2 regions of the Jeotgalibacillus haloalkalitolerans genome follow, and region 2 is predicted to be linked to the other one. Evidence: predicted binding sites of a transcription regulator. Region 2 holds the regulator's gene; the other holds the start of a gene.

Region 1 (16,697 bases), on a different contig from region 2:
AATGAGTACATTTAAATCTGCTATTTCAGGAGTATTGGTTGTCTGGAATGGCCCGTAATGAGCTCCAGGTTTCAGCACTGCATACCCTGCAACCCTGTCATCATTTTCAGCAACAATCACTTCTATTTCTTTTTTTGATTGCTGCATATAGTAATCTTTGTATAACTCCTGTGGTTTGTACCATCCCTGCTGTTCAAAGGCAAGCGGGAAATCTTCTATATCGCTTTCCTTCATAGAGCGGATCGTTAAATTGCCTTCTTTTAAATAAATCATACTATACTCCATTCTTAATCAGATGTTTTCATATAAATGAATCAGGTTGAACAACCGACTTTGTGCCATCTTTAAACATATATGCAGGTAAAGTACCAATTACCTTAGCCTGGTGATCTTCAAGTAGAATTCCTGTTTCCTCAGGCAATGCAATGACGGGATTTGAAGAGGTCTGTATATATCTAAGAATCAGTTCTTCGTCCGTCTCCTTGTAATGACACCAGATAGCATAGGAATTCACTAATTCTAAACCGCTGCAATCCTGCAGGTGTACGTGATTAGGATCTGTGTGATCACAAGTTTTAATGTCCGTTCCCATTATAATTGCCCCGGCACTGCCACCATAAAGGATGCCATTATCCTGCACATAGTGATATATTATTTGATCAAATCCGGAAGCCCTCATAGCATTGAGCAAACGATAGGTATTACCGCCACCAATGTATACGGCAGAAAAGGACGTTAAATCATCAATCCTTTTATTGTTTAAATCAGTCCACATCATGACAGTTATTCCAAAAGGATTAAAAACATCAATTATCCATTGATAACAATCATCAAATTGAGAAGAATCCATTGCGATCGGTATGTATAACAAGGGTTTTGTTTTATCGATTTTTTCAATAAAGATCGCATCAATCACTTTTGTCTGATCCTGATCCCCGCCACCGGATAAAAAAAGACTTCCCAAGGTTTTGACCTCCTCACGCCTGCCTTGATTCCCGCTCAAGTTCAGCATCCGACTTATAATTCAATAGCTTCCCAATATGTACAAATCCATAAATAAGGACAGCGGAAATCGTCCAGCTTAGCACCTGTCTGAGTACAAGTCCTTTATCAAAAGCTTCAACGCCATAATTCATGATCAGCCAGACTTTGATGGAAGCCAGCAGAATACCCTGAAAAGCAAAGCCGAATGTAATGAGTTTAAAGATAAAAAGAACTTTTTTCTGATAGAATTCCTGTTTCAGAATCTCTCTGTCTCTACCCCTGAGTTCCATCACATCGACAGCAAACAGCAGATATAGCGGCCTATTGATTGCGATGCTGAAGAGTAGAAGGAGGGAGAGCGCATAACTGTAAAACACACTGTTCCAAAGCATTTGCATGGCTGACCCTGCAAGAACGTCTATCAGGGTTCCAATTGCCAGCGTGGCCATTAAATAAATGCCTAAAAAATTCACTTTCTTTAGAATCACGAATCGGATAATACTATAGATGAATCCCGGTACTGTTGAGATGAGCATGGCATAGTAGTCGCCAATATACTCCCTCGTACCATGCCAGATGACGAGCGGAAAGATGGCATAACAAATTAAATCCCATAATACGATATTATTTTTCAGTTTAAGTCCCTCCAGGTATATGTTTCTTTGGTAAACTGCCTGCTGCTGAGTGGTTTTAGGTAACACGTTTTACAGTTGTCTTAAGGAGCAGGATCCAATTGCAGAGTAAACAAGAGTATTAAAAACACAATCCAATAGATCACAAAAGATAGTGAGAGCATAAAAGAAATCGCCGGAATGATATTTTTTTCCGTATTTTTTACAAGTCCGATGATTGATAAAATGAGGCCTGCCAGCGTTAGAAGATAAGTGAGAATATCCCCGGCTCCACTCCCGATATGTACGATTCGTGTTGGCGGAATAAAAACAATGAAAAAGCAGATGATCCCTATGGTGAGGGCAGAATAGCTAAGTTTAGTATGCTTCTTTTCATTTTTACTGCTCAAATCAAAACAACCTCTCGAATTACAAGATATAAGGCAATTCTAACACATTTTTCCACGATTGAAGGATGTGATTTGCATTCGTTTACCTGTTTAGAAACAGGGGTATTGAAAGAGGATTAACATCAGAGTGTCTATAAACCAGAGGAAGGCATGTGAGGGACAAGTGGATTTTAAAAAATATTTGGTTGAGGGAAATAAAAAAGTGCAATTGCAGGATTATGCGACGAAAGAGGATCATGGTTTTACTGAAGATGAACTTCGTGATGAGATCCTACCTGAAAGCATTGATAAATTGAAAGAGTTGCACTGGCGTTTGCATGCTGCAGAAAAGAGGGGCATTGTTGTTGTCCTGCAGGCGATGGATGCTGCCGGTAAAGATGAGGCAATCAGTTATATCTTTTCAAATCTGACAGCACAGGGGCTGAAGACAGCTTCATTCCAAAAGCCTTCTGAAACAGAACTCAAGCATGATTACCTCTGGCGGATTCGTGAAGGCCTTCCGGCGAGAGGTCAGGTTGGCATTCTGAACCGTTCCCATTACGAAGAAGTCATTGCGCCAAAAGTTCACAAGGATCAATTAAAGGATGAGATGTATCCTGAAGATATGGAAAAAGATGAAGTATGGCCAATGCGCTACCGTCAGATCAAAGACTTCGAGCAGCATCTTGATGAAAATGGCTTTGAAGTGATTAAATTCTTTTTCAATATGTCAAAAGAAGAACAGCGCGAGCGGCTGCTTGAGCGCCTTAAGAACCCGGAGAAAAACTGGGAGTTTTCCTTTAATGATATAAAAGAGCGCCGTCACTGGGATACGTATCAGGAAGCGTTTGAGGATATGCTTGAGCACACGTCTACTGACTTTGCACCGTGGTATGTGCTCCCTGCTGATGATGAATTGTATTCCCGTTACGTTATTACAGAGGTCATGGTGGACTGCCTTAACAAAATAGATCCGCAATTCCCGGAAATTTCAGATGAAGACCAGGAGAAATTGGATGAAGCCATTGAAGAACTTGAGAATGAAGAGAACTGAGACATTGAAAAAAAGACTGCAAATTGCAGTCTTTTTTATATGAAAATACACGCTTAATGTGTTTCATTTACACGATTATTACGTTTAAATCCAATCAGTTTTTCAATCGAAAACCAGCCGATCATAATAACGAACACTGAAATAAAAATATTGCGCAAAGATCCGATCGTTACGTCAAAATTCTGCTTAGTGATTGAAAGGGTGGTATCAGCGTATTTTGCAGTGTACTGGAAGAACAATGACTCCCCGCTGTACTGAATCACCGAAATGATCGTACCAACAACAATACCGCTTAAAAGAAGTATCCAGAATTTCTTCATGGCAGCTCTCCTTCTCTATTCCGCTTTTAATTGTCTTCTGTACAAAAGCATACTTAACACAATACTGATCACGATCGAAATGCCAGCTTTCAAATAAAAGTGACTCAAAAGCCCGTCAACCACATAGCCTCTCAGCTTTTGAACAACCGTCGCCCCGGGAACCCAGTCAATGACATACCCGACTCCAAAGATGGCAGGGAGGCTTAATAATATAAATACGCTTACAAAAGTAATAATGAATGCTTTTGTTTTCATTTTATGTAACTCCTCAACCTGCTTGATTTAAAAAGATAAAAGGATTATGGTTAATTATACCATAAGTGGATCTTGATTAAGATGAAAGGAAGGATTTGTTGAATAAATATAGTATTTTATCAATCTCTTTACTTTTTACAGGACTTTTATTATTCGGAATCAACTGGGTAAGTAATGGATATTCCGAAATATTGATATTCATTAGTTTATTAACTCTGTTAGTTGGACTTGGGCTAAATTTTATCTCTCTCGCAAAAGGAGAAAAGGGATCACTAAAGTTCATATCACTAGTTTTATATATAGCAGTACTTTTTGGAGTGACCTGGTTCGGACCCTATCACATTCTGCGCATCATCACATGGCTGAAAAACGCCGCAGCATTCATACTTTGATTCATGCGAATAATAAAAAGCAGTCCATTGAAAAGATAATTTGCTGATAGGGGGATTACAAGTGGATTCCAGTCTGATTGCCATTCTCGTCTTTTTTGTGGTTATGATGATCATCAGTTCAAGTGTGAATATACTTTTGAAAACAACCAGTAAAATGGATTGGGTGGTTACATTATTAGTAAGCCTTGGCTTTTCGATCGTATTTACAGGTGTATTTATTGTCTATTAACTCATTAAGAATTGCGCTCCATATTAAAAATGCCACCATGATTAAGTAACAGGTGGCATTTTTAATATGTATTAATCTACTATTTTTAAGCCCAGCAGCGCTGCAAACTGAATAGCCTGCTGAGTCGACACTTTGCAGCCCTTCAGATCTTCAAGGGAAAGAATCAGCGACTCAAATGTTGAAGAACTGATATCAACCGTTTTGAGCGGGGATCTTTCGAAATTCACACTGTTCAGGTTGCATCTTCCAAACTCCACTTTTTTCAGGATGCACTCATAAAAATCAGCACTTTCCATTGAAGCATGTTGGAATAGTACCTTTTCAAGCTTCGAGCTTCCAAAGGCGGACAGGTTCAAAATCGATTCTTCAAAAAGCACATTGCCGAACCGCGAATCAGTCAGGTCAGTGCCTGTAAATTTACAGTTATTGAAGCTGGTCCGGTGGATCGAGGATTTGCTCAGGTTGGCATTTGAGAAATCGCAGTTTTCAAACTGCACGTCTGTCAGGCTGATTGAAGTAAAATCTGTTCCGTTAAAGCGGCAGTTTCTGATGACCATTGCAGACAGGTTCACTCTGTGTAGTGCTTCATTTTCAAAGTCAGTATCACTAATCTGGCATTTGTCGAGCTCCGGGTAATCCTCATAAAAGATATCGTGAAATTTTCTTTCAGGCAGTTCGCTTGGAATCTTTGGTGATTCAAGTTTCATATGATGACCTCTTTCTATCATGCCGGTTAAATAGATTATTTAACAACCAGTCTACAGACAGCCGAATAGAAAAAACACCCTATATTTTTAAGTGAAGTTGTGTCAACGGATATTTTTAATTAAGCACATGAATATAGAAGTTGTCCAGGGGTTATTCAGCAATATCTATATTAAAAGTAAATACCATTGATCCTGTTACTTCACCATCAGCATCAGTCCAGCTGCCTATAACAGAATAGATTTTTTGACCTTTTCCTTCAAGGTTAAATGATTGGTTTTCAATTGATTCATCAACAATTGTGCGATTATCATCTAATGAAATGTAACTCATTGAGTCGGGTTGATGATCTTCAAATGAAATGTTTACTTCAGAACCAAAAGAGCCTGAATGATTATAGTCGGTTATGGATAATTCTTCGGGGTCAATTCCCGTATTAGAACCTGAAGCCTCCTGACACTCACCCCAGCAAAGTGTTTGTTTATCATAGCTTATTTCTTCGCCGGACAAAGTAATTGAAGCATTGATATCTTCCTGCTGAGGTAACCTCTCACTTTCGGCTTCCGGTTCTTCCTGGGAACATGCAACTAAGAGCAGGAGCGGGATTGATAATGCGGTAATCCGCGTGGGTTTCAGAATGAATCTTCCTCTCTATATAAATAATTTGTATTGGTAATATATTTCCTGTTATGCATTTTTTGAAACTATTGTGCTTATTTACTGGATCATTCTGATTTAATCAATGATTATATTTAAAAGGACTTTTTTTGAAAAAAATGCACCTTACCTCATGACTGTTAGATCAGGGTTGCGAACGCATTCATTCAATTTGACCATACCTTACAGATGTTTACATCAATTTTCTCTGAGGAAAAGATTGGTATCTTAAAATAAAGGAGCTGGATGAAATGGATATTCAAAATCGACAGCAGGGTGGACAACCCGGACAGACACAGGCAGAACAGCCGGGGATTGAGTCGAAGATGGGTCCTCGACCACTTCAGCCGCTTCATTATAAAGGCAGTGAAAAACTGACTGGACGTGTAGCGCTCATTACAGGTGGAGACAGTGGTATTGGCCGTGCTGTCGCAATTGCCTATGCACGTGAGGGAGCGAATCTGGCTATTAATTATCTTGAAGAAGAGCAGAGTGATGCAGAAGAAACGAAAAAGCTGATCGAGGAAGAAGGCGTGAAGTGTCTGTTGATTCCCGGAGACGTGTCAAATGAAGAGACATGTAAGAGCTTAATCGAGAAAACGGTGGATCATTTAGGACAGCTGGATATTTTAATTAATAATTCCGCAGTTCAATACCCGACTTCAAATCTTGAAGACATTTCATTTGAACAATGGGATAAAACGTTTAAGACGAATATGTATTCAGTATTTCATATGACGAAGTTTGCGCTGCGTCATTTAAAAGAAGGCAGTGCGATTATTAATACGACGTCAGTGAATCCGTATAAAGGAAATCCACAGCTGATCGATTATACGTCTACAAAAGGTGCAATTGTCGGCTTCACACGCAGTATGGCAGCGAACTTAGCTGACAGAGGGATCCGTGTGAATATGGTGGCACCGGGACCAATCTGGACACCGCTGATCCCATCTACATTCGATGAGGAAAAAGTAGAAGAGTTTGGAACAGACACATTAATGGGACGTCCGGGTCAGCCGTCTGAGCTGGTCGGACCTTACGTATTGCTTGGATCAGATGATGGTTCTTATATGACAGGTCAGTGTATTCATGTGAATGGCGGACAGGTGATGTCGTCTTAATTCGTATAGATTTATTTGAAAAACCTTTGGCTTGAATTGGCCAAAGGTTTTTTTATGGAAAATTTTAAAAAGGAAGTTGCAAAAAATGGAGGTTAGACATATACTTATATACATAACTATATAACCATAAAACAAAAGGCGGTGATTTTCTATTGAGCCACTCACTGAATGACAGTAAGCCGATTTTTATACAGATCAAGGAACGAATTGAGGATCAGATTGTGAATGACCAGCTGAAGGCAAATGATCAAATCCCATCAACGACACAGCTTGTAAGCTTTTATAAAATTAATCACTTAACCGTCGCGAAGGGCATTAACCTGCTTGTGGATGCAGGCGTCATTTATAAAAAAAGGGGTGTTGGCATGTTTGTTGCAGAGGGGGCAAAAGAAATGCTGATGGAACAGAGAAAAGAAGGGTTCGTGGATCAATATATGCTGCCTATGCTGCAGGAAGCAGAAAAACTGGGGATCTCTCAGGAGGAATTAACAAAAATCATGGAGCAGTTGAAAGGACGGGGTGGACAGTGACCGCTAATATTCTGGTTGATCAGGTTTCAGTAAAATATAAAAAGTTTCATGCACTGGATCAGGTATCGCTGAAGCTGGATGGAGAAAAGATTTATGGATTAATCGGCCGTAACGGTGCCGGGAAAACGACGCTTCTGTCACTGCTTGCTTCTTTTGCAGAACCGGATGAAGGAACGATCAAGGTCAATGGACAGCCCCTTTTTGAAAATGCCGAACTGATGCAGCAGGTGACATTTGTCTACGAAAAAGACTTCAAAGAAGAGTCTGAAAAAGTAAAAACATATCTTAAGGCAGCTGGTGAGTATAAGCCGGACTTTGATACAGAATATGCGATGGAATTAGTGGAGATTTTTAATCTGCCGTTAAATAAACCTGTGCATAAGCTTTCTAAAGGAATGCAGTCAGTGCTTAATGCAGTGATCGGGCTTGCTTCACGCTCACCAATTACTATTTTTGATGAAGCATATTCCGGGATGGACGCACCGACACGGGAAATTTTTTATCAGCAGCTCTTGGAAGATCACGCCCGTCACCCGAGAACGATGATTTTATCTACACATCTTGTTTCTGAAATGGATTATTTATTTGAAGAAGCGATCATTCTCCATAAGGGAAAGGTTCTTTTGCATGAGCCTGTTGATGTTGTCCTGGAAAAAGGAGCATCTGTCACTGGTGCTGCAGACCTGGTGGATGATTTTGTTGAGGGAATGAATCAGATTCACACACAAAAGCTCGGTGGGACTAAGTCAGTGATGGTGATTGACCCGCTTACTGAAGAACAGCTGGCCCGCGCTTCACAAAAAGAGCTTGAAATCGGACCTGTCTCACTTCAGGATCTGTTTATTCATCTCACGAAGGAGGACGTGCAGCATGGAACAAAGTAAACGGAAGGACTTAAAAATCGCTTTTAATCTGACATTTATGCAGCTTGGCTGGTCAACATGGATGATTGGAATTGTACTGCTAATGTTCATCACGTTACAGATTTTTACTGATTTTAAATTGTTTTTAAATGATGAAGAAGTCGCATTTCAGGGGTTTATTCACTTTATAGAAAATCCTTATAAGATTTTCATGCTGGTTGTCGGCATTATGTCAGTACCAAAGTTTTTAAGCTGGTTTGTGAAAACAGGGGTGACCAGGAAAGATTACTTCACAGGTACTGCTGTTGCATCAGCGGGCCTATCGGTCATTTTTATGATCATTGCGCTTGTGATTGCCGGGATCGAACAACTGGTTGCGCCTGTTGAGGTTGTGACATTTCTGGGTGAAGACGCAACATGGTTAATGATCTTTATCGTCTATACGCTAAATATTTTTGTTTATTATCTTGCAGGCTGGCTGATTGGTGCCGGGTATTATCGCTTTGGTTTCTGGGGCTTGCTCTTATCTATTGCCGGAGCACTTGGACTGATCTTCATGATGGACCTGCTTTGGACGAATGAGCTGGAGACACCGCTGCATGCATTTGAAAATATGCCAATATTTATTTCGTTCGGTGTAACAGTTATTTTAATTGGAATTTCTCTCTGGGTGATTCGGATGACTACGAAGAGAGTGAGGGTGAAGCTGTAGAGACCAGGTTGCGCAGGAGTGAGGTGTTTTACTTTGGCCTTCGGGTAATGAAATGACTCATAAAAAACAGAAAGACCGCATGGTGCTCCTGAGCACTTTCGGTCTTTCTGTATGAGTGTGTGATTTATTCTAAGTTTGCATGTTTGCCATACATCGTATCAGAATCCAGCCCTTTTTTCTCCATAAAACGAAGAATCACTGCGTCAAAGAATAATAGCAGGGTTTGTTCGAAAAGAGATCCCATCGGCTGAATGGTTTCATACGCATCTTCTGATTGATCTTTCGGGGAACCAGGCATCTTAATGACCTTATCTGCGAGTTTTCCAATCGTTGAATCTGCATTAATCGTGACGGCAATGACCGTTCCACCCAGGCTTTTGGCTTTTTCAGCCATTGAGACTAAGCTTTTCGTCTCCCCGGATCCGGAAGCGATAATCAGGACATCATCTTGTTCCAGGTTTGCAGTCACTGTCTCGCCAACTACATAAGCATCCAGCCCCATATGCATCATGCGCATCACAAAGGATTTGCCCATGAGACCTGATCTGCCGGCTCCTGCCACAAAGATTTTATTTGTGGCAATGAGTTGTTTCACGAGCTGTTCAGCCTGCTCTTCTGAAAGTAAGTCTGCTGCACGACTTAACTCATCAAGAATGCTTTTAAAATAGTGAGTAGTCTGCGTCATGACTAATTAACCCTGTGTAATGAGTTCTTTCATTTTAGAAGCTGCAGCCTGCTTATCATCCTGCCCTGTAATACCACCGCCAACGATCACAAGATCCGGCTGTGCTTTAATGACTTCCGGAAGTGTATCCAGCTTAATGCCGCCTGCAACAGCTGTTTTAGCATTTTTTACAACGCTTTTTATCGTTGCCAGGTCTTCAAATGAATTCTGACCGACTGCCTGTAAATCATATCCAGTGTGAACGCAGATATAATCTACACCAAGCTCATCAAGCTCTTTCGCACGGGTAGCAATATCTTTCACAGCAATCATATCAACAAGGATCTGCTTGCCCTGTTTTTTTGCTTCTTCAACGGCGCCTTTGATTGATGCGTCTTCAGCAGCACCAAGAATTGTCACAATATCAGCACCCGCAGCAGATGCCTGGCTTACTTCATAACCGGCTGCATCCATGATTTTCAGATCAGCAAGAACAGTCAGTTGAGGGAACGCAGCTTTCATTTCTTTCACTGCTTTAAGTCCTTCGTTAATCACAACCGGTGTCCCAATTTCGACTACGTCTACATAATCTTCTACTTCCTTCACCAACTCAATGGCCTGTGGAATATTTACTAAATCTAATGCTAATTGCAATTTCATCGACAATCACTCCTAAACAGAATTTTGTGGTGTAAGGACTGATCATCCTTATTGTTAATGTTTCTTCGAACGATCTGCAGGCTTTATGTGGTCAGTTATTGTGTCTTCACGAAAAAAACCTTCGCTGAAGACCCTCACAATTAAAGCCGTTTTTGTAGTCTAATCCTAATCAGTCTTATTATCAATCAAAGAGGCTTGTACAATGCGCGCGTCTTTGTCTCTGTTTCTCCAGTGACGTTGGTATTTTCCCGATCGACGTAGCGATACACCCGGGTTGAGTGCAGTGACTGCTGAGTTGAGTGCAGTGAAAAGGTAATCGAGTGCTGTTTCCGTAAAACCGGGTGCAGTACCACCCCTGTTGATGCTTTTAAGAAACTAAAGGCGAGTGACCTAAAGGCATCAAGCGTGTGGAGTATTCGAACGTTGGATAAATACGATCGAGGTAGGTAAGGAGAACAGCGACGTAGCGATACATCCGGGTTGTAGTAGGTATTAGCGTAGTTGACTGCCGTGAAAACAAAATTGAAGTAGGTGAGAGGCCGCGCCACTGTTCTCATGCCTGCTTTAAACCGTCCTTTCACACTGTTTACTGTATCTCTCAACGGGTAGAGTCAATATATTAGTCTAATCTTTAAAAGAGGTGTTCAAAAATGAAAAATGCTATAACCATTAAACATAAACTCGGTCTCGGAACAGCGCCGCTTGGCAATATGTTCAGAGATGTGCCTGAAGATGAGGCGATGGAAACGATTCAGTCAGCGTGGAATGAAGGCATCCGTTATTTTGATACGGCACCGTTTTATGGAGCGGGACTCGCTGAAATCAGACTGGGGGAAATTCTGTCGTCATATAAACGTGATGAATATCTTCTGAGTTCAAAGGTCGGCCGTCTGGTCCTGGATGAAACAGAAGAAAAGGAAGGGCTGTTTGAATACGGCAGGAAAAATAAGATCCAGACAGATTATACGGAGGACGGCACGCTCAGATCTATCGAAGACAGTCTGAAGCGACTGAAGACGGACCGCCTGGATATGGTGTATGTGCATGATATTTCGCCTGATTTTCTTGGAGATGAGTGGATAACGAAGTTTGATGAAGCGCGTAATGGTGCGTTCAAAGTGCTGGATCGCCTGAGAGATGAAGGTGTGATTAAAGCATGGGGGCTTGGCGTTAATACCACACCGCCAATTGAAGTAGCGCTTGAGCTTGAAGAAGCGCATCCTGATCTGAGCTTATCCGCTACACAATACACACTGCTTCAGCATGAACGCGCACTTGAGCGAATGATGCCGCTTGCTGAGAAGAGTGGTGGCGGACTAGTAATTGGATCAGCATTTAACTCAGGAGCACTGTTAGGTGGAGACCACTTTGACTATCAGGAAATAACGCCTGAGATTAAAGCACGTGTGAACAAGTTCAATGAAGTTGCATTGAATCACGGCGTGAAACTGAAGGATGCTGCACTGCAATTTTCAACGGCACATTCGGCGGTGAAGGCTGTGGTAACCGGCTCTACAAGACCTGATCGGATTAAAGAGGATCTGCAGGCGTTAAGAGCAGATATTCCTGCTGGTTTCTGGGATGAGCTGGTGGAGAAGGGGCTTGTTTCTGAAAAAGCGCCTACCCCGGGAAAGTAATAGTTCAGGATAACCATTGTTTATAAAAAGGCACCGTAGTTTAAAAATGCGGTGCTTTTTGGGTTATAGAAATCTGAATGATTTTGAATAAAACACCAGCTAATTGAAAATAACGCTCAGCCTTTCTCCATTAGACACAACACCTAATGTAAAAATGACCAAAATAATGACCAGAAGGAAAGGTTTTTTTATTTGTGTTTTTTTCCAAATGGATCGGTTAGTAGATAAGATGACTGAAAAGTAAACTAAACTTACAATAGTCGTTCCAATCAGCACGGGAATTAACAGACCCTCATCCAAAGTCGGGTCGAGCGTTTTCCCGAGCGCTTCAGATATATAAAGAAAGAGTAGTACAAACAGAATAAGTACATATTGAAGCAAGTAGCCATATATGAAATTGAAACTGGCCACTAATGACAGGATAAGAATATGAATCGTTTTTTTAGACATACAAATCTCCGCCTCATCCTCTTTTGCCCCGATTATACAGTATTTTTTAAAATGATATAGTCCTTCCTGCTCTTCCGCAGATGGAGTTAGTTGACTGTCTTCACATACTTCGCGGTTTTATTATAAAGATTATTCCCACTAACAGGAACGAATGTTCTATAATTGAAGTAAGACAATGCGGAGGTGTTAAATTTGAGGCCAGATCTGACAAAACATATTAGCTTAGAGAGTTTTAAAGACTTCTACTGGTTAAAAGAAGAACTACAATCTTTCTGCAGGGAAAATGGAATAAGTGCTTCTGGTTCAAAAATAGAGATTTCCGGTAGAATTGAAACATTTCTTCTGACAGGAGAGGTACAAAAGCCAATCAGAACATCAAAAGTAAAAAGTAAGCGGGAACCACAGGTCGAATTAAGTCTTGATACAATCATTTCCGAAAACCATCGTTGTAGTCAAAGAGTAAGAGCTTTCTTCAAGACGGTGATTCCTCATTTTCATTTCTCTACCTTTATTCAAAACTATTTTAAAACTAATATTGGAAAGACATATGGAGACGTTGTAGATGCCTGGTATGAGGAAGAAGAGCGAAAGAAAGATCCGGCGTACAAGAAAAAAATTGCTCCTCAGTTTGAATACAATCAATTTATTCGTGATTATTTTGCTGACTCTAATAATCAGGGGAAAAGTCATGAGGAAGCAATTAAAGCCTGGAGAAATATCAAAGAACTTCCTGGAAGTAATACATACAATAATGCATCCAACACATCTCAACGTTTTTAATTTGATGTGATTTACATGAATAGAAAATAAGACTATGTAAAGAAATGATAGATGTACTTATAATATTCATATTGACGAATATTCCTTTTATGGTATATTTGAAAATAAGAAGGTGATTTAAATGTCTGATGCGAATCATATAAAAATGTTCCAGGCGGTTGGAGACGAAAAACGTTATAAGATATTAGAGCTCTTGCAGGGAGGGGCCAGGACAGTTGGTGAGATCGCTGATGAGCTGGGGTATCTTCAGCCTCAGACCTCCAAACATTTAAAAATTCTGCATGAGGCAGGTTTGGTCCGTGTTGAAGCAGTTGCGAACAAACGGTTTTACCATCTGGAGAAAAGCGGGTTTATGGCTTTACAGAATTGGCTGTCATCATACATTCAACAGTGGGAAGACCAGCTTGACAGGCTGGATGCGCACCTAAAAGAGGAGGAATCATGATGAACGTGAAAACAGAGGGGACCAAACTGATCATTGAACGTACTTTTTCCGTATCGCAGGAGCGGCTGTTTAAGGCTTTTACAACTTCCAGTGAATTAGAAGCATGGTGGGGGCCAAAAGGGTGGAAAACAACAAACAAGCGTTTTGAATTTGAAACGGGTGGATACTGGCACTACTGTATGAAGTGTGAAGATAAAAGCCAGGGTGATTTTTATGGAATGGAGTCATGGGGACTGGCAAAATTTAAGGAAATTCAAGCACCGGAGCGATTCCTTTATGAAGATATGTTTTCTGATGAAGAGGGGAATGTAAATACTGACTTGCCGGGCATGGATATTGAAGTTCTTTTTGTTCCGACAGAAGGGGGAACAAAGCTGATCACCACAACTTTCTTTGATTCAGCAGAGTCTCTTGAAAGACTGAGCGAAATGGGCATGGTGGAAGGTACAGCCTCGCAGATGGACCGGCTGGAGGAATATTTGAAATAAGTAGTTTCTTAATACATCTCAGTGTAACCCGGAGCACAGCCTCAAGCCTGTTGAAAAATGATTGAATAAGAAAGAAAGGGTTCCGGTTTTTAAAAACTGGAACCCTTTTTAGATAGACTATAAATAGAAACAAACTGGAACTGAATATAATTGTCCGGCTACAAAGGGAATCATTGAGAGGATATAGAACTTTAACAGCAGGTAAACAATACAAATTGGGTTGAGGGGGGATAAGGTGAATGCATCCTTTACAATACGTCTAAAGGCTTTTTTACTGGACTATATCTTCATATTCTTTTACCTGATTGCCCTAATGCTCCTGAGCCTGTTCATCCTGCCTGAGCTGCAGCGCTTTTTAAATGATGCTTCTTTGTTCATGAGACAGTTTGCAGGGTTTATGCTTGTGACTTTCCCGGTGTCTCTATACTTCGTCATCAGTGATTCTAAAATTGGTCTTCAGTCTTTTGGGAAGAGAAGGCTGAACATCCGGGTGGTTGATCAAAACGGAGACGCCGTTTCAGTATTACGTATGACGTTTCGGACATTTCTTAAGTTTTTGCCGTGGGAGATCTCACACTTCTTTGTTTATCAAATTACTGCGGGTAATGACAGCACAGTTTTTTTAACTCTATTTGGTGTATTGATTTATGGTTTAATGCTGCTGTATATCCTGACAGCTGTTTTTACAAAAGAAAAACAATCGGTGTATGACATGATTGCTAAAACGAAAGTAATAAAAGTTTGATATGAGGAGGAAATACGATGAGTAAATATAGCCTGTTCGGCAAGTTCACTGTACAGGAAGGTAAGCGGGATCTGCTCGCCGATATTCTATTAGAAGCAGCCGCATCAATGAAGGATCTTGATGAATGTGAAATCTATATCGTGAGTATATCTGAAAATGAGCCGGATGCGGTATACGTTTATGAAACATGGGAGAATGAACAGGCGCATCAGAATTCATTATCACTTGAAGCAACCCGGACGCTGATCAGCCGTGCAAAGCCGATCATTACGGGAATGGAGAGGATCAGCACGCTTGAGACTGTTGGGGGAAAAGGGATTTGAATGGAGCCCCGGCTTCCGGCACAATTTCTTCCTCTTATATAAGATAAAGGAATTGTGTTAATATTGTGTTCAGCATAGGAACATAGAAAAAAGGAGCCGCATTATGACACAGATTTTCCTCGGATTACTTTTGATATTTTTTAAGCTCGACATCAACTTCCTTGATATTAGTCTTACATATTCAATTACCAATCTCTTAGGTTATATCCTGGTTTTTCTTGGCGTAAAGGACCTGGGGAGAAAATATGAAAGAATCGAAAAGGTTCAGTCTTTAGTAATTTTTATGATTTTTCACAGCGTTGCATTTCTTGTGTTGAACGCTACCGGGAACTCACCTTTGACGCTTCCGCTTGATTCGTACTTAGCTATCGTATCTTTTGTGGGTCTCGCGTTCGTTATTGCAGGTATGTTCATGGTGTTTGTGATTATCTCCCGTCTGATCGAAGGGATTGAGGATGGGGGAGAAACCGCTCATACACGAAGATTGAAAAGGCTCTGTGCCATCATGATGACTGTATATGTATTAATTGGTATGTTCTATTTCATGTTCACTATGGTCCCGGAAATCTCGCAGATTTTAATGGGCGTCTTACTGCTGTTAAAGATCATATTTCTGATGGAGTTTTACAATATTTTTATGAAAAGTAAAAGTGGCGTGGCAGCTGAAAGGTAGAGGAGGGACAGACCCTCCTCTACCTTTTTCTGAGTCTTTAGACCAGTTGAAAACGAATAAAAACAGTTCTACACTAATTAGGAATGAATGTTCATTCCGTAAAAAGAGGAGGTAGTGAGATGCCGGCAGCTACAACGAAACGTGAGGATATCCTGCAAAGTGCTTTGACGTTATTTGCAGAGCGTGGTTTTGATGCAACGACGATTCCGATGATTGCAACTGATGCCAAGGTGGGAGCGGGGACGATCTATCGCTATTTTGAGAATAAAGAAGTGCTTGTGAATACTTTGTTCCAGCATTATGTCAGTCTGTTCAGGCAGACGCTTGAGCATCAATATCCATCTGACCAGGGAATACGTGAACAGTTTCATCATTTGTTTCAGGGAATGATCCGCTTTACGAATGAGCATGACCATGCCCTGTATTTTATCAAGACACATAACGCTTCTTATTTTCTGAATGAAGAGAGCCGCGGAGAATTTCATCGTTTGCTGATGATCCTCGAGCATTTTCTTGATGAAGGTAAGAATAAAAAGCAGATCAGGCTGCTGCCATCAAAAGCATTAATTGCGATTATGTTTGGCGGCTTCCTTGAATTATATAAATTGATCCGTGCAGGTGAGATTGAAGCATCAGAAGCTTTACTTGCCGGCGTAGAAGAAAGCTGCTGGGATGCTGTACGTCATCATTCATGATGAGGTTCAGCTTTCTTTTCCTATTAACGGAATGAATATTCATTCCGCGCTAAAAGCAGATAAATTTTAAAAGAGGTGTAAGCATGATAGAGATAAAAAACCTTCCGCAGCCAAAGACATATGGTCCGCTTGGAAATTTACCCGTGATTGATAAAGAAAAGCCGGTGCAGTCTTTTATGAAACATGCAAGAGAGCTTGGACCAATTTATCAATTTCACTTTCCGGGCCGTGCGAGCACATTTGTATCAAGTGCCCGCCTGGCTGCAGAGATTTGTGATGAAAAACGTTTTGACAAGCAGGTCGGTCCTGCACTCC
Region 2 (16,697 bases):
ATGAAGAATGAAAGAATAAAAAATGGTAGCGCAAAGCCCAGGAAGTATGCCATCATATATGGAAAGCCCGATCCAGGGTTAGAAGCGGATAGCGTAAATACTGCGCCTAAGATTGGACCCATGCACGGTGTCCAGCCAGCTGCAAAAGCAAGGCCAATTAACAATGATCCCAAATAGCCTGAAGGTCTTGATTTAAAGCTCAATCTTCTTTCCTTCATCAGGAACTCCGGAGAAAATACACCAACAATGACTAATCCAAATACGACAATTAATATTGCACCTATTTGACGGATCATGTCCTGATACTGTATGAAGACTCCTGAGATCCATGTGGAAGTAAAGGCGAGACCGATAAAGACCAGTAAAAACCCAAGCAGGAAGAACAGCGTATGAAGCAGACTAGATTTTTGTCTCATGCCCTTACCTTTAGATAAATCGTCTACAGACATTCCTGTTATATAGGACAAAAATGCAGGATAAAGCGGTAAAACACATGGAGAGATAAAGCTTAAGAATCCTGCGCCGAATGCCCATAAAATATTTAAATCTTCCATAAAAACACTCCGATCCGTATTCGCTAGATTCATTTTAGCAAATCTGCGTTGAGTTCTCATTGCCTTTACTATAATATGTATCAGTGCAATTTGCAGAAGTTATAGTTTTGTCACAAATGAACTTGTAAAATTATTGGGATTAGGGATTAATTTCTTTTCAATTTATCCTTTTTTCTGTATACTAGACCCTAAGTTAAATGAATGACAAATAATGTATAGGTTCCTTTAATAGAGGATCCTGATGAAAGGGTAGACTTTGAATGGGGGATCAACAAAAGAAGCTACTTGAAGCAATTGAAGATAAGCGTCAGGTGTTGATACGGACAGCTGCTAAAGAAGGATTATCGTCCCCTTCCGCCGTTCGTTATTCTCAGGAGCTTGACGACCTGTTAAATGAATTTGAAAAAATACACACCTTCAGACCTGCTGCGTTAGAAGTACAGACAAAATAAAAAAGGCTTCCTCTTTGTGAAGCCTTTTTTATTTTGTCTGTACAGCCTGCTGATCATCGAAAATTGTTTCAGGCTGTTAAATAGCAAATATAAAGAGGCTGGACATTTTTGATGTCACAGCCTCCTGTTCATTTATTATTTGCCTTGTTGTTTATTCATAGCGCTCATCATCTGATTGATTTTCTTCTGCGACGGTTTCATTCCCATCTGCATCATCATCATGCGAAGCATTTGCTCATTAATCGGCGGGTTCTTTTTAAGATAAGTCATCATATATTTACGTGCGATGAAGAATCCAAGTGCGACTCCGGCCAGCAAAGCAACAACAATTAATACAATTGCAAGCCATAATTCCATTTCATATTGCCTCCTATTTGTTACTTTCATATAAAAGTGTACAAGAACACTGCTTATTATACAATCATTTATTACATAATTCGTGCAGTTATATGAAATTAATTTTACATTTTACCAGCTGCACTTCCCAAAATAAAGCTGGTGGGCAAATTTGATGCCCACCAGCTTTATCATTTCATTATGACTGTAGTAATGCTTCTACACGTTTCACAACGTTTTCCACTGTAAAACCGTATTCCTCAAGTACTGTACCGCCTGGAGCTGAAGCACCAAAAGTATCGATACCAAGTACTTCACCTTCATCACCTGTATAACGTTCCCAGCCAAGTGGTGAAGCCATCTCAAGTGCGAAACGTTTCTTCACATTCTTTGGCAGGACTGATTGCTTATAATCAGCTGACTGCTGCTCAAAGCGATCCCATGATGGCATGGAAACAACAGCTGCATCGATATTTTTCTCACGAAGAGACTGCTGAGCTTCATACGCAAGTCCCACTTCAGAGCCGCTGGCAAGAAGAAGAACATCAGCTTCTCCTTTTTCAGATGGTGATAAGACATAAGCTCCTTTTTTAACACCTTCATAAGCGTTCTCTGCAGAACCAGGCATAGTAGGAAGACCCTGACGCGTCAATACAAGTGTTGTCGGATGATCCTGCGCTTCCATAGAAAGTTTCCACGCAGCAGCAACCTCATTACCATCAGCAGGACGAATGACTGATAAGCCCGGCATCGCTCTGAGTGAAGGCAGTTGTTCAATCGGTTCATGCGTTGGACCGTCTTCTCCAACTGCAATACTATCATGTGTAAATACATAAGTAACCGGAACACCCATTAAAGCTGATAGTCTGATTGCCGGTCTGACATAATCACTGAATACAAAGAATGTACCGCCGTACACACGCAGACCTCCGTGAAGCGCCATTCCATTAAGCGCAGTTCCCATTGCAAATTCACGAACACCAAACCAGATGTTTCTGCCTTCCGGTGTTTCAGGTGTGAAATCAGCTTCATCTTTCATCATTGTGTTATTTGATCCGGCAAGGTCGGCTGAGCCGCCAAACAGTGTTGGAACCGTCTTTGAAATGGCATTCAGCACTTCACCTGATGATGCACGGCTTGCAAGGGATTTTCCTTCTTCATAAACAGGTAGGTCCTTATCCCAGTTATCTGCAAGCTTTCCGTTCATTGCATCCTCAAGCTCCTGTGCAAGTTCCGGATAAGCAGATTTATAGTTTTCGAATTTCTCGTTCCACTCTTTTTCTTTTTCAGCACCATTATCTACAACCAGTTCCTCGAATCGCTTGTATACCTCGTCAGGCACATAAAATGCCTCTTCTGCTTCCCACTGATACGCTTTTTTAGCAAGAATTGATTCTTCATTACCTAGTGGAGCACCATGAGCTTTTGATGTACCTGCTCTGTTTGGTGAACCAAAACCGATCACTGTTTTAATTTCGATCATTGTCGGACGGTCAGAGTCAGCTTTTGCTGCCTTAATCGCATCTGCAACTTCCGCTACATCATTTCCATCGTCAACACGAATATACTGCCAATTGTAAGATTCAAATCTCTTTTTCACACTTTCTGAGAATGAACGGTCAAGATCCCCGTCAAGAGAAATGTCATTTGAATCATAAAGCACGATCAGCTTATCAAGCTTCAGGTGACCTGCAAGTGAAGCAGCTTCTGAGGACACACCCTCCATCAGGTCTCCATCGCCACATAATGTATAAGTATAATGATCAACTACATTAAAGTCGTCACGGTTAAATTTGGCACTTAAATGTTTTTCAGCCATCGCCATACCAACAGCCATACCAATTCCCTGACCAAGAGGACCCGTAGTTGCTTCAACGCCTTTTGTATGTTTGAACTCCGGGTGACCTGGCGTTTTAGATCCCCACTGTCTGAAGTTTTTAATCTCATCAAGCGATAAATCATATCCGGAAAGATGCAGTAAGCTATAAAGCAGCATCGAGCCGTGTCCTGCTGAAAGTACAAAGCGGTCACGGTCGAACCAGTCCGGATTCTTAGGGTTATGATTCATAAACTGAGTCCACAAAGTATATGCAAATGGAGCAGCCCCCATCGGCAGGCCCGGGTGACCCGAGTTTGCTTTATCAATTGCATCAATTGATAATGTCCTGATTGTGTTGATTGCTAAATCATCTGTCTTGTTAAACATCATCTACATCCTCTCTAACTCACGTGATACGTCCTATTGTACAAAAAAAAAAGAGAGATGTACAAACATCTCTTCTTTTTATTAAAAAAGTTCAAATCCTGCCTGCAATTCAGGAAAATATTAGTTCAGCTTATTCCTATTTTTTGCATCTTTAAGTTTTTGCGGCGTAACATCTTTACCCTCAGGATCAATAACAGTTACATTTTCAATCGTCTGTTTCATTGAACCTCTGAATGCCTCGAGATATTCCTGCCTAAGTGCCTGCTGTTCATCAGCTTCAGTTTTTGAAAGTGTATCTTCTTTAGATTTCTTTGATAACTCATTGATTCTTTTAATCTTGTCTTCAGATAACATGTTTTTCACCCTTTCTTTCAGGTAAGCTCCTATGTATGTTAAAAGAAAGGTGAAAATTTGACAAGTAATTTGTTTATTGCATCTCTGATTCCATATATTCAACATACCTTCTGTGAACGGTGGCTTTTGATACAGGATGCCCGAGACCTCTCAATACAGATGAAATCTCCTGAAAGGTCAATCCGTTACTGCGCAGCCTGACAATTTCATCCACGGGTATTTCGATTTTTTCCCGCCCTTCTTTATTACCACGGTTTTTAAGATTTCTCTGCGGTTTAAATCCCTGCTCAACCGCACGTTTCATCCCTCTTTTTATTTTCAGGTTATGTAGCTTCCTCTGGTGTTCTTCCACCATACTGACAATCTGAAGGATCATCGAATCTGATTCAGACAGCTGCAGCTCACCGTCATGGGCAATGGTATATATTTTTATTCCTTCTTTATGCAAAGTATGCAATAAAGCAATTTTTGCATTACCTCTTCCTATACGCGTTTCATCCTGAATCAGAAGGCCTTCCGCTTCATACAGCCGTATATGATCCAGTAATTCAAATACACCCTCACGGTCCAGATCAAACCCGCTTTCTCTCTTACTGATGGTTGAAACGACCTGATAATTCATTTTGACGGCAAGGTGTTTTAACTCCTCTTCCTGCCTTGCAAGTGATGTTTCCTGTGCTTCTTTTTCTGTACTGACTCTGCAATAAATAATTACTTTCAACACGATCACTCCTTATTTCTGTTCAGATGCCAGGTGTATCGCGTCTTCACTGAAATCAAAAGCTTCCTCAGGCACCGGCAGCTCAAGTTGTTCTCCCGCTACAATGACATGAGAAGAAAGCTCATTATGTTCAGTTACCCACTCAATAAACTTTTCCGGGGTCATGGATGTATGGCTTGCATATTCCTCAGCGTATGCCCAAAGCGTATCTCCATTTTTAACGGTAATTGCTGCGTATGTTGCATCACTGTTTGCTGTATTGGTAAAAACTAAAAATAAACTGAAAAACAGCGCAGTCACCACGAATAGAATAACAAATGAATATTTTCTCCACAATGCAGTCATTATTAATCGCCTCCATCGAATATGTGTTCGCTTTTATTAATCTGAGTATAATACGAACATTTGTTTTGGTCAACACAAAAACTCGAACTTATGTTTGTATTTTTAAAAACGCTATGCTATAATTTAGAAAAGTTTTAATCTGAAAAGAGGTGCTGAAGCGTGAAGAAGTTATCAAAACGACAGCTTGATATATTAAACTTTATTAAACGTGAAGTTCAGGACAAAGGTTATCCGCCTTCCGTTCGTGAAATCGGCCTTGCGGTTGGACTAGCTTCAAGTTCTACCGTTCATGGACATCTTGCAAGACTTGAAAGTAAAGGCTTAATCAGGCGTGATCCAACAAAACCGAGAGCGATTGAAGTTATATCCCTCGAGGAGGATAAAATCCCGACACAGCGCGTAGTCAACGTTCCGCTTGTGGGGAAAGTTACAGCCGGGTCGCCGATTACAGCAATTGAAAATGTTGAGGAGTATTTCCCGCTCCCTGAAAGACTGGCTTCATCTGATGATGCTGTGTTCATGTTAGAGATTATGGGAGATTCTATGATTGAAGCCGGCATTTTAGACGGAGATCTTGTCATTGTGAAACAACAAAATACTGCGAACAACGGGGACATTGTGGTAGCAATGACGGATGAAGATGAAGCAACAGTAAAACGCTTCTTTAAAGAAAAGGATTATGTCAGACTCCAGCCTGAAAATTCTTCTATGGCACCAATTATCTTAAATAACGTATCCATCCTTGGAAAAGTGGTAGGAGTATATAGACAGGTTCATTAAAAAAGCTGAACGTTTTGACAAAGTTGTCAAAGCGTCCAGCTTTTTTAATGCTTCATGATTAATATCATTTTATGTCAGCGAGCACTTTTTTTATAAATGAGGAAACCTCCCCGGGGATTTCAATTGGCAGCATATGCCCTCCTGAATCAAACATATGTGTTTTACAGCCTCTGATTTTATCTTCGGCTTTTTTAAGTAAGGTATATGGATCATAAATTACTTCATCACGTCCAACCGCGATATGGACAGGCATCATTAATGTATCGAGTTCATGATCTTTAAACAACTTAGGGGGCGTCATCACATACTCCCAGGTCACATGCTTTTGTCCAAGATAGTAAAGCTTAAACAGCCGTTCCTGCCCCTCTTCCTTCTTAACTGTGAGCCACCTGCAGAACTGGCTGATGATAACTGATTCGCTCGGAATCAGGTTTGTTAGTAGCAACCTTGAGTAGAAAGACAGATTCATTCTTTTGATTGAAGCTGCCGGTGAAAAAACAATTAATGATTTCACTCTGTCGGGCTTTAAAATAGCAAAATTAAGCGCATGCCATCCGCCGTTGGAATGACCTACTATAGTTACTTTTGCAATCTTCAATTCATTAAGAAGCTCTGTGATCCACATGATATAATCTTCCCGTTCGTTTAAATGCTCTTTTGTATTACTTTGATTAAACTCTCCCAGCACATCAACAAAATAAAGCTTAAATTCATCTGCTAATTCTTCCGCACATTTATACCATTCCGCAGAACTGAAACCAAATGCATGAAAAAAGAGGAGCGGCTCCTTATCCTGGTTCCCGCACTCAAGAACCGAAATGTCTCCAAAAGTAGTAGTAATGATACGTTCCTGATAAGGTGTTTCCCATAACTTCATCACTTTCTGATACGCAGATTGGTACAGCTCATATCCTTCTTTTGATTTAAATCCTCTATATGAATCTGCCATTACAATCCCCCCTTAGCCTTTATATACCCGGCTTTTTATATTTTGACCAGATTACATATAAAAAACCTCTGAAGCGAAATTGCTTCAGAGGTTTGAATAATTAATACATTTCTAAATACTGTTCTCTCTCCCATGGGTGAACCTGCGTACGGAACATATCCCACTCGATTTCTTTCGCTTCCACGAAGTGCTCAAAGATGTGCTCTCCTAGACCATCAATAATAACCTGGTCGTTCTTAAGCTCTTCAAGGGCTGCAAAAAGAGTACCAGGAAGATCTTTAATACCTGCAGCTTCACGCTCTTCTTTGTCCATTACATAGATGTTTCTGTCAATTGATTCAGGTGGTGTCAGACTATTTTTAATTCCATCAAGACCTGCTTTAAGCATTACAGCCATTGCAAGGTACGGGTTTGCAGATGGATCGACAGAACGAACCTCAACACGTGTACTCATTCCACGTGAAGCCGGGATTCTGACTAACGGGCTGCGGTTTCTTGCAGACCATGCAATGTAGCAAGGCGCTTCATAACCTGGTACAAGACGCTTGTATGAGTTTACAGTAGGGTTTGTCACAGCTGTAAATCCTGAAGCGTGCTTTAGAATACCAGCCATGAACTGTTTCATTGTCTCACTTAGCTGACTTTCTGCACCTTCATCAAAGAATGAGTTCTTTCCGTCTTTAAATAATGACATATTGAAGTGCATACCTGATCCGTTAACACCAAATAATGGTTTTGGCATAAATGTAGCATGCAGTCCGTGCTTTCTTGCAATTGTTTTAACAACAAGCTTAAATGTCTGGATATCATCACATGCAGAAACTGCATCAGCGTATTTGAAATCAATTTCATGCTGTCCAGGTGCAACTTCGTGGTGAGACGCTTCAATTTCAAAGCCCATTTTTTCAAGTTCAATTACGATATCACGACGGCAGTTTTCACCAAGATCTGTTGGTGCGAGGTCAAAATATCCGCCTTTATCATTTAATTCAAGTGTCGGTTCACCATTTACATCAAGTTTGAAGAGGAAAAATTCCGGCTCAGGTCCAAGGTTGAAATCAGTAAATCCAAGCTCTTCCATTTCAGTCAATACGCGCTTTAGATTGTTACGCGGATCCCCTGCAAATGGTGTACCGTCAGGGCTGTAAATATCACAGATCAGACGTGCAACTTTACCGTCTCCGGCTGTCCAAGGGAATACAACCCATGTATCAAGATCAGGGAAAAGGTACATATCGGATTCTTCAATACGCACAAAACCTTCGATAGATGATCCGTCAAACATCATTTTGTTATCAAGTGCTTTTTCTAACTGACTTACAGGAATTTCAACGTTTTTGATTGTACCAAGGATATCAGTAAATTGAAGTCTGATAAAGTTTACATTTTGTTCCTTTGCCATTTTCATAATGTCTTCTCTTGAATACTTACTCATTGTGTGATTCCTCCTGTTTTTTATGTAATTTTTTAACGAAAGAACCTTGAAAGGTCTCCCGCTCTTAAACTGTTTTTGCTGTACTTGCCATTACCCATCATTTCCTGTTTTAACAGTTTTCTTAATTCACCTTCTGATAAGTCCGGCTTTTTAGCAGGTCGATCTGATTCGGCTTCTGTGCCATCCCCCAGGATTCGCTTAATACCAGCCATATTGACCCCCTGCTCAAGCAAATCTTTAATCTCAAGCAGCTTATCAATATCATTTAATGAGAAGAGACGGCGATTACCTTCCGTTCTGGCCGGTGCGATTAACCCATGCTCTTCATAGTAGCGAATCTGACGGGCGGTTAAATCGGCCAGCTGCATGACTGTTCCAATTGGAAAGAGTGGCATGCTGCGTCTAATATCACTGCCCATCATATAACCCCTTTCTTGCCTGTCGACAATTTAACTATATAACATGTTAAATTATCTGTCAACTACATGTTAGGTTTTATTACATGATATTTACCTGACTAGTTTTTTGTTCCCTTATCTCATGCGTTTTATGCATAATTTTAAAATAAAAATTATTTTTATTCAGAATTAATGTTCAGCAGAAATACTGAATCGTTCCATACCACCGATGATCATTCATGAGACTTAGTGCGTTTAGTGGAGAAATAATCGGTCAATATAAAAAAGCCGAGACATTTAATGTCCCAGCTCTGAGTCAGATTCGTCTTTATTATACAGCCATTTATAAAGAATTCATTTTTTGCAGGGCAGCTGTAATGGCAATTTTTATATGCTCATACGTAAGCCCACCCTGAATATAAGCTGCATAAGGCGGACGCAGAGGGCCGTCTGCCGATAATTCAATACTTGATCCCTGAACAAATGTACCCGCTGCCATAATGACATCATCTTCATAACCAGGCATATAATCGGGATAAGGCGTAAAATGTGCATTAACCGGTGAAAATTCCTGTACCCCCTGACAAAAGGCTATCATTTTCTCCCTGTCGTGAAACTCCACAGCCTGAATCAGATCTGTTCTGTAGTCATTCCAGGCAGGTGAAGTTGCCATTCCCGCTTCCTCTAAGAGAGCCGAAGTATAAACCGCACCTTTTAGGGCCTGGCTGACTACATGCGGCGCCAGAAAGAAGCCCTGATACATTTCCTGCAATGCATTCAGACTGGCACCTGCTTCAGCACCAATTCCCGGGGATGTCATCCGGTAAGCGCATAAGTCAATTAATCTTTGCTGTCCGGCAAGATAACCACCTGTTTTCGCAAGACCTCCCCCGGGATTTTTAATAAGTGAGCCGGCAATTAAGTCGGCACCTGCTTCTATCGGCTCTTCAGCTTCTACAAATTCTCCGTAACAGTTATCCACAAAAACAATGACCTCCGGATAATGCTTCCTAATTTCTGAAACAGCTTTACGGATATCCTTTATTGTAAAAGACGGCCTTACCGCATAGCCCTTGGAACGTTGTATACCAATAACTTTTGTATGATCATTCATATTCTTCAGAACTGTTTCAATGTCGATCTTTCCATCTTTCAGGTCCGTCTGCTGATAGTGAATACCAAAGTCTTTTAATGAGCCATTATCAGACCCTCTTAATCCGATTATTTCTTCAAGCGTATCGTATGGTTTCCCTGTAATGTAATGCAGTTCATCACCTGGTCTTAATACTCCAAAAAGCGCGATATTAATGGCATGCGTCCCAGAAATAATCTGGGGTCTGACTAAGGCTGCATCTGCTTTGAACGTATCAGCATAAACGGCTTCAAGCGCATCCCTGCCATTATCGTCATATCCATAACCAGTGCTAGGATTAAAGTGACTGTCACTAATTTTGTTATTTTTAAAAGCCTGCAGGACCTTCAACTGATTAAGTTCCGCGATCTGTTCAATTTCCCTGTGTCTCCACGATATTTTTTCTTCGATTTTCTTACTTAGTTCTACTGCTTCTTCTGTGTAATATTGATAACTCATTTTAACGCTCCTGCACTATATTTTTGCTGCCAGCGGATGATCTTTACTGATAAACCCTTCAGCAATGTAATGTTCTTTTTCTTCATTAAAAGATAAGCTGATCAGCATACTTTCCTTTTTCAGCTGCGCCAACATCTTGCCATTATCTGAAGAGATAGTCATGGTATATGGCTTTAACACTTGCTTCACTTCTTTTTCAAGGGCTGACAGTACTTTCTGATTCTCTTTTTTTACAGCACTCATTAACACAAACGGATCGCTGCGGTCTGCCACAAACTTTTCTGACAGCAAATCTTCTTTATTATAAACGGTCATTCTCGGGATCTGGTCCATTCCAAGCTCATGCAATAGCTTCTTCACTGTTTTTTCATGGTCAGCATGATTTTGGTGAGAAGCATCTACTATGTGTAAAAGGAAATCCGCTTCCTTTACCTCTTCAAGAGTGGATCTGAATGAAGCAATCAGGGAAGTCGGCAGATCTTTAATAAACCCTACTGTATCAGTCATGATTGTTTCAAATCCGCTCGGTAAGATACACTTTCTGGACAGCGGATCCAGCGTGGCAAATAGTTGATCCTCCTCATAAGAATCTGCGTGTGTAAGTAAATTAAAAATGGTTGATTTCCCTGCATTCGTGTATCCGATCAGTGCAATCTGAAATGCCTGGTTCTGTTTACGTCTTTCTCTGTAAATTGACCTGTGTCTGACAACCTGCTCAAGCTTCCTTTTAATTTCCCTGATTTCTCTTCTGATATGTCTGCGGTCTGTTTCGAGCTTCGTCTCACCCGGACCCCTTGTACCAATTCCCCCGCCGAGTCTTGATAATTCGACGCCCTGTCCGCCAAGCCTTGGCAGCATATACTCAAGCTGGGCAAGCTGTACCTGAAGCTTGCCTTCTTTAGAGCGTGCACGCTGCGCAAAAATATCAAGAATCAGCTGCGTTCTGTCTATGACCCTTGCATTAAGCTCTTCAGACAGGTTCCGGTTTTGACTGGGAGACAGCTCACTGTTAAAAATAATGAGTTCGGGTTCAAACTCTTCAACAGCAGATGAAAGTTCTTCAAGCTTCCCTTTTCCAATATAGGTGGCAGGATGTACTTTATCCATATTCTGAAACATATTTAACACCGGTTCAGCACCAGCTGTTTCAGTGAGTGCAGCTAACTCATTCATAGATTCATTAAAATCCTGGTCAGTTCTGTCAGTATTTACCCCGACTAAAATCGCTTTCTCCATTTTCATTAAAAAACCTCACCCCTTCTGTCCGGTATCCTTTTATAAAAATATCCATTTCTAAGATTGAATTGCGTTCGATTCATGATACAATCAACTTTGGCTCAATTCAAGCGGAAGGCAGGAGGATAATCGTTGACCTGGGAAGTTTTAAGTATGATTGGCACAATTGCTTTTGCAATATCCGGCGCGATTATCGCAATGGAAGAAGAATACGATATTTTAGGTGTTTATATACTCGGTATTGTCACAGCCTTTGGTGGTGGCGCGATCAGAAATTTATTAATAGGGGTTCCAGTTTCCGCTTTATGGGAGCAGGGCATGTTTTTTCAGGTTGCACTCCTGTCGATCACAGCGGTGTTTCTTTTTCCGCATAATTTACTGAAGCACTGGAAACGCTGGGGAAACATTTTTGATGCAATGGGACTCGCAGCCTTTGCAATACAGGGCGCTCTTTATGCGGTGGAAATGAATCATCCTTTAAGTGCAGTCATCGTTGCAGCAGTTCTTACAGGAAGCGGCGGCGGAATCATCCGGGATTTACTCGCAGGCAGAAAGCCGCTCGTTCTCAGATCGGAAATTTATGCTGCATGGGCCATTCTTGCAGGGTTTGCTGTAGGTCTGGGCATCGCATCCGAACCATGGCAGCTTTATATACTATTTATCGTTACAACCACATTAAGGATTCTATCTTATATTTATAAATGGAGATTACCGTTTAAATCCATTCATACAGCACACTCTTAAGCAGGATCACTGATGATCCTGCTTATCTTTTTTGTATCCTTCAATCCCTTTCAACACATCATCCTCGGAAATGTACATACAGTCTTTTTTTGTGAGTTCTTCATATTTTAATAAACGAACAGCTTGAGCCCTGATGATAAATTCGGTTAAATTCCTGACAAAACGTCCGTTTCCTGAGATATCACCCATTTCTCTCATGCTGCGCAACAAACGGTCACCCGCAGGTTTAGACAACTTATAATCTTTAATATTAAACATGTTTACGGCAATATGATTTAAATCATTTAAAGTATAATCAGGAAAGTATAATAAATGTGCAAAACGGCTTTTCAATCCGGTATTCATCCGTAAAAAGCCGTTCATCTCTCTCTTGTATCCCGCCAGAATACAGATAAACCGGCCACTGCTGTCTTCCATATGCTTCACTAACGTGTCAATTGCTTCTCTCCCAAAGTCCTTCTCCCCACCGCGTGACAATGAATAGGCTTCATCAATAAAAAGGATTCCACCTTCTGCTTTTTTGATCAACTCTCTTGTTTTGACTGCCGTATGCCCAATATACTCACCTACCAGGTCAGCACGCTCAGCTTCAACCAGATGACCTCTTTCAAGAATATTCAATTCTTTCAACAGCGTAGCCATCACTCGCGCAGCAGTCGTTTTTCCCGTACCCGGATTTCCGTAAAAAAGCATATGATGAGACTGCTTTTCGGTTTTCAAACCGAATTCTTCGCGTTTTTGATTAATGACAGCCCACGCAGCAATCGATTTCAGCGTTTCTTTAATATGTTCCAGTCCGACAAATTGCTTAAACGCATGCTCTATTTTCTGCCATTCCTGGCTTTCAAACTGTTGAGATGAATGTTTCTGGCTGATGATAAATTTAACCTGCCCGTTCATAATTCACCCCTTAATAAAGTTCCTCCTTTATTATATGAGGGGGAAACAAGTAAATGAATAACGAAAAAAAGCACGCCACATGGCGCACCTTTTTATTCTGCTTCAGTTTGAATGACAACATTCTTCGAAGGAACAAATGTTGAAATCGCATGTTTGTATACTAATTGCTGCTTACCCTCTGATTCAAGCATTACAGTGAAACTGTCAAACGCTTTGATCTGTCCGCGGATCTGGAATCCGTTCAGCAGGAATACCGTCACAAAAGTACTTTCTTTTCTTAATTGATTTAAAACCTGATCCTGAATGTTAACAGCTTGTTTCATCTGAGCGCCTCCTAAAATTGACTGTCTCTATCATGTTCGCCTCGAATGACTAAATTCCTGCAAAATATTCGATTATTTCCTTAATCTTTTTTTCTCTGTTTTCTGTCATGTTAAACCACTTAAAGCTCATTTTGTTGCGAAACCAGGTTAATTGTCTTTTAGCATAGCGCCTTGAATTCTGTTTAATGCGATCAATCGCCTCTTCATAAGTTACTTTTCCATCAAAATAGGCATATAGTTCTTTGTATCCAATCGCCTGAACAGACGTGACGTCCCGAATACCATCCTGATAAAGCTTTCTGACCTCTTCGACCAGACCTTCTTCAATCATCTTATCAACTCTCATGTTAATCCGGTCATATAACAGGTCCCGGTCCATATCAAGACCGATGCATTCATGATCATAAACCGCTTCTGGTTTTTGAGTAGCTTTTAATTCTGCAGGCGTCATTCCGGTTGTCTCTATGATTTCAAGTGCCCTGATGACACGCCTGATATTATTCGGATGAATTTCTGAAGCAGAAACAGGATCCAATCCGCGCAGTTGAGTATGTAAATCAACACCCTGCAGGTGCGCTTCTTCTAATTTTGCCCTGACCTCTTCATTTTTCCCTTTATCAGAAAAATTGTAATCATATAAGACTGACTGAATATACAGTCCGGTTCCGCCGGTCAATACAGGTACCGCTCCACGCTTATGCACTTCACTGATTTTATTTCTTACCGTCCGCTGATATTCAGCTGCCGAGAAAGACTGGTCAGGTTCTTTTATATCAAACAGGTGATGAGGTACACCCTGCATTTCCTCCGGCCTGATCTTGGCCGTTCCGATATCCAGTCCTTTATAAACCTGCATCGCGTCTCCATTAATTACCTCACCATTAATTGCTTTTGACAATTGTATGCTGAGCTCTGTTTTCCCAACTGCTGTTGGTCCTGCAATGACAATTACTTGTTTGTTCATTTTATCCCTCTATCTTTTTAATCCACTTCAACATCTCTTCAATAACCTGATCTGAATTATGCTCATTCAGCATTTCATGTCGTCCGTTTTCATAAAGCTGTACTTCAACTGATTGAATTCCTGCGGTTTGATACATTTGAGCAGATTTAAATATTCCTTTCCCAAAGTCTCCGACCGGGTCGTCTTCCCCACTGATAAATAACATCGGAAGGTCTTTCCGGATATCAGATATTGCCTTTTTATTATAAATCATACCAATTCCATTAAATAGTATTTTATAAAATCTGTTCGTCGTTACAAATCCGCACATCGGATCATCAATATATTGCTGTACTGCTCTTTCATCTGATGAAAGCCAGTCAAATGGTGTTTTTGAATCAGGAAAAGATTGATTATAGCTGCCAAACGATAAATGATTCAGCAATTTTGCTTTAGCTGTCGGCTGATAGGTATTCATTACTGACGCGATTAAATTTGCCGGAATACTAATGATGCCCATCGGTCCATTTGATCCTGACAGAATGACACCCTTATAGGATGATGAGTATAATTGAATAACTCTCCGGCTGATAAACGAACCCATGCTGTGACCTATCAGATATACCGGACCACTTGCCATACAGCATTCTTTAATTTCGATAACATCTTCAGCCAGCCGGTTAAAATCTACTCCCTGTCCATAGTCTCCAAACGTCCCGCTTAACTCCGCTGTCTTTCCATGTCCTCTGCAATCATGACCAAATACATGATAGCCGTTTTGATTACACTTAAAGGCAAAATCCTCATAACGACCAATATGCTCTGCCATTCCATGACAGAGCTGTATTGATCCTTTTATATGAGGCTGATCAGATCTCCATACGACCGTATAGAGATCCTGACCATCTGATGTTCTGGTGTAAAATGATTCTTTCATTTGACCACCTCTGAGCGATTTATTTTACCGGCTCAACAGCATCCTGAAGCTCTTTTTCAAGTTCATTTTTATATGACTGATAAGTTGCTTCGTCCCAACCAAGCAGGTTTTGCATTAATTTTAACACAACTTCCTTCTGCTTGTGCACTGCATTAATATCAAAGAATAGACGGCCTGTTCTGCGGATGAAGAAATCTACCGGCTTAACAGTCATCTCCTCCTGGATCGCATACACGACTTCAGCATAAAGTGCCGGCGTCATCGGAGACTCGAGCTGCATTCCTTTTGCAGCATGTGCAAGTGTAAATAATTTATCTGCATTGGAGCCATAAAACGCGGCAATTCTTTTACCTTCCTGCTCAGTTAAACCATACTGGGTTGCTTCCTTTGCTTTCGCTTCAACAAACTGCTGGTAGTTCTTAGAACCGCCAAATTCAGCGCCTGATAGTGGAAGATGAACCGTTTTACATTTCGCGAATGATTTTTTTCCTTCTTTTTTCAGACGTTCTGCAGCAAGATCAACTACGTGTTCTGCCATTTTACGATAGCCTGTGAGTTTACCTCCTGCAATGGTGATCAGACCGCTATCATGCTCCCATACTTCATCTTTTCTGGAAATCTCAGAAGGATCCTTACCTTTTTCAAAAATCAGCGGACGTACACCGGCCCAGCTTGATTCAACATGCTCCTCAGTGACATTCACTCCCGGGAACATATAATTGATTGCGTCTAAGATATATCGCTGATCTTCAGCAGTCATTTTAGGATTCGCTGTGTCCTTATCACTGCCGTAAAATGTATCTGTAGTCCCGATGTAGGCTTTTCCATCACGCGGTATCGCAAACATCATTCTGCCATCCGGCGTATCGAAATAAAGCGCCTGATTCAGCGGGAATACTGATTGATCAATAACAAGGTGAACACCTTTTGTCAGCTGAAGCTCTTTATCATTTGTTGAGTAATCTTTGTTTCTGACTTTATCTACCCATGGTCCTGCTGCATTAATCACTTTTCTGCCAAGAACCGTCTGGGTAGCACCTGTCAGCTGATCCTTTACTTCAACACCGGATACTTTCTTTTTATCATAAGTGAATCTTTCTGCTTTTACATAATTAATAAAGTCAGCACCGTTTTCTACTGCTTTTTTAATGATTTCAAGTGTCAGACGTGCATCATCTGTTCGGTATTCAACGTAATACCCCGCACCTTTTAATCCATCCTGTTTGACTAATGGTTCTTTCTCGGTTGCTTCGGATGCGCTGAGCATTTTTCTGCGCTCCTGCTTTTTCACACCAGCAAGATAATCGTAGACACGCAGCCCGACTGAAGTTGAGAATTTACCAAAAGTACCGCCTTTGTGAATCGGAAGCATCATCCACTCCGGTGATGTTACGTGCGGTGCATTTTCAAATACAATCGCTCGTTCTTTCCCGACCTCAGCAACAAGCTTTACTTCAAACTGCTTAAGGTAACGCAGCCCGCCGTGAACCAGT

What was found. Region 2 encodes LexA, which represses DNA repair genes until DNA is damaged. Its sites were predicted from a motif close to CGAACATATGTTCG; they were not measured.
Region 1: a site for LexA is predicted at 12,378-12,391, ahead of UFB30_RS10775 (DUF6434 domain-containing protein). Genes of this name have one in related genera too.

The regions. Positions count from the first base shown of each region.
Region 1 covers NZ_JAXQNN010000003.1:122,648-139,344, forward strand. The annotation lists gene UFB30_RS10690 (GNAT family N-acetyltransferase) at 1-273, opposite strand, end outside; gene UFB30_RS10695 (Type 1 glutamine amidotransferase-like domain-containing protein) at 302-964, opposite strand; gene UFB30_RS10700 (VC0807 family protein) at 978-1,685, opposite strand; gene UFB30_RS10705 (hypothetical protein) at 1,700-2,005, opposite strand; gene UFB30_RS10710 (PPK2 family polyphosphate kinase) at 2,169-3,038, shown strand; gene UFB30_RS10715 (hypothetical protein) at 3,092-3,358, opposite strand; gene UFB30_RS10720 (hypothetical protein) at 3,374-3,613, opposite strand; gene UFB30_RS10725 (hypothetical protein) at 4,067-4,234, shown strand; gene UFB30_RS10730 (pentapeptide repeat-containing protein) at 4,306-4,941, opposite strand; gene UFB30_RS10735 (hypothetical protein) at 5,093-5,449, opposite strand; gene UFB30_RS10740 (SDR family oxidoreductase) at 5,848-6,717, shown strand; gene UFB30_RS10745 (GntR family transcriptional regulator) at 6,870-7,247, shown strand; gene UFB30_RS10750 (ABC transporter ATP-binding protein) at 7,244-8,131, shown strand; gene UFB30_RS10755 (hypothetical protein) at 8,118-8,822, shown strand; gene hxlB (6-phospho-3-hexuloisomerase) at 8,947-9,507, opposite strand; gene hxlA (3-hexulose-6-phosphate synthase) at 9,514-10,146, opposite strand; gene UFB30_RS10770 (aldo/keto reductase) at 10,797-11,783, shown strand; gene UFB30_RS10775 (DUF6434 domain-containing protein) at 12,426-13,013, shown strand; gene UFB30_RS10780 (ArsR/SmtB family transcription factor) at 13,135-13,458, shown strand; gene UFB30_RS10785 (SRPBCC family protein) at 13,458-13,946, shown strand; gene UFB30_RS10790 (RDD family protein) at 14,182-14,691, shown strand; gene UFB30_RS10795 (putative quinol monooxygenase) at 14,709-15,014, shown strand; gene UFB30_RS10800 (hypothetical protein) at 15,118-15,687, shown strand; gene UFB30_RS10805 (TetR/AcrR family transcriptional regulator) at 15,807-16,382, shown strand; gene UFB30_RS10810 (bifunctional cytochrome P450/NADPH--P450 reductase) at 16,466-16,697, shown strand, end outside.
Region 2 covers NZ_JAXQNN010000002.1:265,144-281,840, reverse strand. The annotation lists gene UFB30_RS06250 (cytochrome c biogenesis protein CcdA) at 1-554, opposite strand, end outside; gene UFB30_RS06245 (aspartyl-phosphate phosphatase Spo0E family protein) at 815-1,006, shown strand; gene UFB30_RS06240 (YneF family protein) at 1,142-1,363, opposite strand; gene tkt (transketolase) at 1,542-3,548, opposite strand; gene UFB30_RS06230 (DUF896 domain-containing protein) at 3,669-3,902, opposite strand; gene UFB30_RS06225 (YneB family resolvase-like protein) at 3,976-4,623, opposite strand; gene yneA (cell division suppressor protein YneA) at 4,636-4,968, opposite strand; gene lexA (transcriptional repressor LexA) at 5,128-5,748, shown strand; gene UFB30_RS06210 (alpha/beta fold hydrolase) at 5,813-6,697, opposite strand; gene glnA (type I glutamate--ammonia ligase) at 6,798-8,132, opposite strand; gene UFB30_RS06200 (MerR family transcriptional regulator) at 8,165-8,551, opposite strand; gene UFB30_RS06195 (methionine gamma-lyase family protein) at 8,874-10,121, opposite strand; gene hflX (GTPase HflX) at 10,137-11,363, opposite strand; gene UFB30_RS06185 (trimeric intracellular cation channel family protein) at 11,490-12,101, shown strand; gene UFB30_RS06180 (AAA family ATPase) at 12,108-13,001, opposite strand; gene hfq (RNA chaperone Hfq) at 13,094-13,324, opposite strand; gene miaA (tRNA (adenosine(37)-N6)-dimethylallyltransferase MiaA) at 13,374-14,288, opposite strand; gene UFB30_RS06165 (alpha/beta hydrolase) at 14,290-15,204, opposite strand; gene UFB30_RS06160 (glycerol-3-phosphate dehydrogenase/oxidase) at 15,224-16,697, opposite strand, start outside.